DNA from 2 places in the Proteiniborus sp. genome. Region 2 is predicted to be linked to the other one. Evidence: predicted binding sites of a transcription regulator. Region 2 holds the regulator's gene; the other holds the start of a gene.
What was found. Region 2 encodes HrcA, which represses chaperone genes, less so after heat shock. Its sites were predicted from a motif close to TGTTAGCACTCNNNNNNNNNGAGTGCTAACA; they were not measured.
Positions count from the first base shown of each region.

Region 1: htpG (molecular chaperone HtpG) is a predicted target of HrcA. The motif match lies at 1,408-1,438, and genes of this name have one in related genera.

Region 1 covers NZ_JAWRHZ010000057.1:23,999-27,450, reverse strand. Annotated here, with positions in the region: gene htpG (molecular chaperone HtpG) at 1-1,372, opposite strand, end outside; gene ABV008_RS12065 (PRK06851 family protein) at 1,681-2,781, shown strand; gene rsgA (ribosome small subunit-dependent GTPase A) at 3,061-3,452, shown strand, end outside.
Region 2 covers NZ_JAWRHZ010000055.1:9,102-12,553, forward strand. Annotated here, with positions in the region: gene lepA (translation elongation factor 4) at 1-390, shown strand, start outside; gene hemW (radical SAM family heme chaperone HemW) at 562-1,698, shown strand; gene hrcA (heat-inducible transcriptional repressor HrcA) at 1,811-2,845, shown strand; gene grpE (nucleotide exchange factor GrpE) at 2,935-3,452, shown strand, end outside.

The sequences.
Region 1 (3,452 bases), on a different contig from region 2:
ATCCTTGTTCAGATAAAAGATCTATCTGGGGCATTTTATCAATTCTTTCAACAGATTCTCCAGAGGCATAGTATATATACTTCTGTTCTTCCTTCATTCTACCTACATACTCATCCAATGTAACCATTTTCTTCTCTGTAGAAGAGTAGAACATTAGCAAATCTTGAAGTATTTCTTTATTTTGCCCAAAATCACTATAGACTCCATATTTTAGTTGCCTACCAAAGTTTTCATAAAAAACTTCATATTTTTCTCTTTCGTTTCTTAGTAACAATTGTAATTCGCTTTTTATTTTTTCCTTTATTCTTTTAGCGATGATTTTTAATTGTCTATCATGTTGAAGCATTTCTCTTGAAATATTTAGAGATAAATCTTCTGAATCAACCATACCTTTTACAAAGCTAAAATAGTCTGGAACCAAATCTGGGCATTTATTCATTATTAGGACACCATTAGAATATAATTCTAATCCTTTTTCATATTCTGTAGTGTAAAAATCATAAGGTGTTTTTTCAGGAACAAATAATATTGAGTTGTATCTTACTGCTCCGTCAGCACTAATATGTATGTGCTTTAGAGGCTTGTCAAAACCATACCTCTTTTCAGAATAAAAGCTTTCATAGTCTTCATCACTAAGCTCATTCTTATTCTTTCTCCATATTGGAACCATACTATTTACAACTTTTTCTTCCACTATTTCTTCATATTCATTTTCAGTGCCTTCCTTAAGTTTTCTTGTACTAATATCCATTTTAATTGGATATCTTATGAAATCTGAGTACTTCTTTATTATAGATTTAATTCTATACTCTTCTAAGAATTCATCGTAGTTTTCATCATCAGTATTTTCTTTTATTTTTAGTATAATTTCTGTTCCAACACTTTGTTTTTCATATGGTTCTATAGTATATCCATCAGCACCAGTTGATTCCCATTTATAGCCTTGATCACTACCAAATGCCTTACTTAAAACTGTAACTGAGTCTGCCACCATAAATGCAGAGTAGAAGCCCACTCCAAACTGACCTATAATATCATATCCGTCTTTTAGTTCATTTTCATTTTTAAATGCAAAAGAACCACTCTTTGCTATTGTTCCTAGATTTTCTTCTAGTTCTTCCTTTGTCATACCAATTCCTGTATCAAATACTGCTAATGTTCTATCGTCCTTGTCAGCTACTATTTTGATGTAATAATCATTTTTATTGAATGTAATGTTTTCATCTGATAAAGCTTTATAATACATTTTATCAATAGCATCACTAGCATTGGAGATAAGCTCTCTTAAAAATATTTCTTTATGAGTATAGATAGAGTTAATCATCAGGTCTAATAATCTTTTAGATTCTGCTTTAAATTCTTTTTTTACCATAAAACCTTCTCCCTTCGTAAATAATTCATCACATTAATTAGCACTCTCTTCATTAGAGTGCTAATTATAATTTACCAAATTCATATAATTTGTCAATGGGTTATACATAAAATTAAGGATACTTATGTTTTATTTCTTGATTTAATGAAATTTATACTCGTTTTCTGTTTCGCCCATGGATAATTCTTATATATATAAAAGATTTAATAAAAAGTTACTAGTTGTAGTAACTAAGTATATATTAGTCTAATAGAATATAAAATAAGGGTAAGAGACTAGTATATAAAAACTGGAGGGAGATTCATAAAATGATAGGTAAGGAAAGAAGGATGTTCCCAGGTGGCAATACATCTAAGGGTTTTTTCTCGTATTATGACTATATAATAAATAGAAAAGATGCAAATAAAATAATTATTTTAAAAGGTGGACCTGGAACAGGAAAATCTTCAATGATGCGAAATATTGGGATTTATATGCAAGAAAAGGGATATGATGTTGAGTATCATCATTGTTCCTCTGATAGAGAATCTATTGATAGTGTTATGATACCAAAATTAAAAATAGCTGTAGTTGATGGTACCGCACCTCATGTTATAGATCCAAAATATCCTGGTGCTATAGATATGATAATAAACCTAGGAGAATACTGGGATTCTAAAGGTTTAGAAAAAAATAGAGAGGAAATCATAAAGGTAATAGATAGAAACAGTAAGTTTTATAAAAGCGCATATAAATATTTAGAAGCAGCAAGACTTATTCAAGAGGATACAATTTGGAAAATGGAAGAAGTAATGGATTTTGGAAAGCTTAATGTATTAACAGATAATTTAATAAAGGAAGTGCTTAATGGCTTACCATTGGTGGAGAAAGTAGGGAAAGAAAGGCATTTATTTGGTAGTGCATATACACCAACTGGATGGGCAGAGCATACTGACACACTACTTAGGGATATAGATAAGACCTATTATATAAAAGGAGAAATAGGTACAGGGAAAACAACATTGATGAAAAAAGTATACCAAGAAGCTACTCAGAGAGGCGTTGATGTAGAAGTTTTCCATACACCATTGATACCAGAAAAGATAGAAACTATTATAATCAAGGATTTAAATATAGCTTTATCTATAATGGATGCAGCTAAAGATAACAACATTAAGGTAATAGACTTAAACGAATATATTAATAAAAAAATATACAATAACTATAAAGAAAGCATAGAAGACAACAAAAAAGTGTACGAGAATTTAATATCCATAGCCATAAAAAAGCTAGCAGGCGCAAAGAAAAATCACGACCTAATGGAAGCGCAGTATATTCCAAATATGAATTATGATGAAACTGAGAAAGTGAAAAATAGAATTATAGACATAATATTAAAATATGAAATTGACGCTACGGACAATATTTAATTAATATTGTTTACAAATATACTATAATTTGTTATTATATAAAGTATGAATAATAGAAGGAGTGATGCGTTATGAAAAATATTAAATGTAATTTTTACTTAAACAAATCTAATAATTTCATACTGCCACTTCTAGAGATATGTCAATCAATTTATAACTAGTCGTTTATAAATTTTAGTTATATAGCGTTTTTGTGCCTATACAACCCTAGGAGTGGTTCATCTAAAAAAACTACAACTAGGGTATTTCTATGCCCTAAATTAATGGGAGGATTAAGAATTGACAAACAAATATAATTTACTTGATTTAGGCTGGAACGAATGCTTTGAAAAAGGAATTGAGCAGTATGGTGATTCCTATAGCATTGGAAGAGTAGCAGTAGAATACAGAAGTTTATATAAAGTATACACTGAAGATGGTGAGATATTCGCTTCAGTCTCAGGGAAGATGATTAATTCTGCAACTGGAAGAGATGATTACCCTGCTGTTGGCGACTGGGTAATATTAGATAAAAATTCTAATCAAAATGATAGAACTATTATTCGTGGAATACTAGAAAGAAAAAGTAAGTTTTCAAGAAAGGTTGCAGGAAACTCATTTGATGAGCAGATTATAGCTGCTAATATAGATATAGCTTTTATATGTATGTCACTAAACAATAATTTTAACTT
Region 2 (3,452 bases):
GATTATGATTTAAAAGGATATAAACAATCTGAATTAGTAAAGCTTGATATTTTAATAAATGGAGAATTAGTCGATGCTTTTTCTATTATCGCACATAAAGATAAAGCATATGAGAGAGGTAGAATGATTGCAGAAAAGCTTAAGGATGTTATACCAAGACATCAATTTGCTGTGCCTATACAAGCTACCATTGGCTCAAAAATCATTGCAAGAGAAACTGTAAAGGCACTTAGAAAAGATGTATTAGCAAAATGCTATGGTGGAGATATTTCTAGAAAGAAGAAATTATTAGAGAAACAAAAAGAAGGAAAGAAGAGAATGAGACAAATTGGCAATGTAGAAGTGCCACAAGAAGCTTTCTTAGCTGTATTAAAATATGATGAAAAGTAATGAATAATAACAATAGAAACACACGGAGCTAAAATAGATTTTATCTATACTCTATAACAGTCATAGTCTCGTCCTGCAAGTGTTCGATTAATATATATTATTTTATGATTATAATGGTGTGAAGCTAAGGAAAAGTTCCTTAGCTTTTAAATATATAAAGGAGTGTTTCTAATGAAAGACATTGGAATATATATCCATATTCCTTTTTGCCAGAGTAAGTGCTATTATTGTGATTTTTGTTCTTTTCCTGGGACACTAGATAATGCAGACAAGTACATTTCTTTTATAAAGAAGGAAATAGATATGTATGAAGAAGAGTTAAAAGATTATAATGTAGGAACAATTTTTATTGGTGGAGGTACACCAACAGTAATAGATGGGAAATATGTCTATGAAATAATGGAATATATACACAAAAAATTAAATGCTGATAGAGTAAAAGAAGTTACTATTGAAGCAAACCCAAAAACATTAGACCAAAATAAGTTACAAATATATAAAATTGCAGGAATAAACAGAATTAGCGTTGGTGTTCAATCAATGAATGATGCAATGTTAAAAAAAATTGGAAGAATACACACAGTAGAAGATTTTATTCATACCTACAAGCTTATAAGAAAATATGAATTTAATAATGTTAGCTTTGATTTGATGTTTAATCTTCCAGAACAAACTTTAGAAGACTCAATAAGAACATTAGAATTAGCCACGGAATTACAACCAGAGCACATATCTTATTACAGTCTGAAGTTAGAGGAAGGTACCTTTTTTTATGATAAATACATTAATAATCAGTTAGCTCTGCCTGACGAAGATATTGAAAGGGACATGTATCACGAAGGAATAAATTTACTAATGAAAAAAGGATATTGCCATTATGAAATATCTAATTTTGCTAAAAAAGGATGGGAAAGTAAGCACAACATAATCTATTGGAAATGTGAACCCTATATAGGATTAGGATTGTCTGCTCATTCATATTTTAAAAGCAATAGATATGGCAATACAGAGAATATGAACTTCTATTTTGAACAAGTATCTAATAAAAGACTAGCTATAGAAGAAAAAGAATTTATAGAAAAAGATATGGAAATGGCAGAATATTTAATATTAGGTCTTAGATTAATTGAAGGGATTAACTTTAAAAGCTTTGAAGACAAATTCAACATTAATATAAAAGAAGTCTATGGAAAAACTATAAATAAATTTATAAAAGAAGGTTTATTAGAGGAAAGCAAAGGAAATATTAAGCTAACACTTAAAGGTTTAGATTTATGTAATATAGTTTTTATGGAAATTCTTCCATAAATAAAATATGCAAAAAGGTATTGACAATTTAATGTAACAATGATAACTTAAAATCATGAGATTAGCACTCAACAACCAAGAGTGCTAATAATAAAATAGGATGTGATCATGTATGATGCTTGACGATAGAAAACTTAAAATTTTGCAGGCAATTATACAAAGCTATATAACTAGTGCTGAACCTATAGGCTCTAGAACTATTTCAAAAAGGTTTGATTTAGGCGTTAGTCCTGCCACTATCAGAAATGAAATGTCTGACTTAGAAGAGCTAGGCTACTTAGTTCAGCCTCATACTTCAGCAGGTAGGATACCTTCTGATAAAGGATATAGACTATATGTAAATAGACTGTTGCAATCAACAGATTTAGATTTTATATTAAGACATGATTTAAAAAGTAAGCTTATAGAGGAAATAGGAGAAGTTGATCAGCTTATTTATAATGCTGCTAAAATTCTATCAAAGGTAACAAACTATACTTCTCTTGCCATTGCCCCACAAATAAAAAAAAGTCAGTTAAAACATATTCAATTAGTTCCTATAGATGAGACTAAAATATTGATGGTTATTGTAACTGATTCTGGAATAGTTAAAAATACTGTTTTGAGAACTGACTCTGGTATTTCATCTGATCATCTTAATATAATATCCAATTATTTAAATGACAAACTAAAGGATTGCAACATTGGAGAAATTGCCCCAGAAATATTAGATAATCTAATAAAAGAAATGTATGAGTTCAAAAAGTCAATTTTAGACATTATCCCAATTTTAATGAATACATTAAACGATACTGCTGAAATTGGAATCTTTTTAGATGGTGTAACTAAAATTTTTAACTTTCCAGAGTATAATGATGTGGAAAAAGCTAGAGATTTTATTTCTTTTATTGAAAATAAGCCTTATATTCTAGAAATGATGCTTGGTGAAGGACAAAATGATATTGAGATTACAATTGGCAATGAGAACGTCTACGAAGAAATAAAAAATTGTAGTGTAATAACTGCCACATATAGCTTAAATGGAAGAACTATAGGGAAAATAGGTGTTATAGGACCAACGAGGATGGATTATTCTAATGTAATAAGTGTGGTCAGGTCGTTATCTTTAGATTTGAATGAAATAATTAAGAAAAATTTTATAGAATAGAGCTAAAGACACAAGTCATACAATGATAAAGTGTGAAATTGTCAAAATGATGCACAATACAATAATATCTTTGAATGGAGGGCTAGAAAATGGAAAAAACGGCAAAAGAAGATTTTGTTGAGCGTAGCTTAGAGAATGGAGACGCTGATAGTAATCTAGAAGCCACTATTGAAGAAAATGAGAATGATAAAGAAATTAATGTTAGCGATTTGTTAGAAAAATATAACAAGACAGCTACTGAGCATGAAGAACTTTCAAATAGGTATATGAGACTTCAAGCTGATTTTAACAACTTCAAAAAGAGAACAGAAAAAGAAAGAGAAAGCATATTTCAATATGCAACACAAGAACTAATTACATCTTTGCTTCCTGTTATAGACAATTTTGATAGAGCACTTAAAGTAGATATTGAAGAATCTACTGTAGAGAATTTATATAAAGGAGTAGAGATGGTATACAAACAATTAATGGAATCCCTTAAATCTAATGGTTTAGAAGAAATAAATGCATTAGGAGAAAACTTTGATCCAAACTATCATCACGCAGTTGCTCAAGAGGAAAATGAGAACTATGAAGAAAATGTGGTTACAGAAGTTTTTCTAAAGGG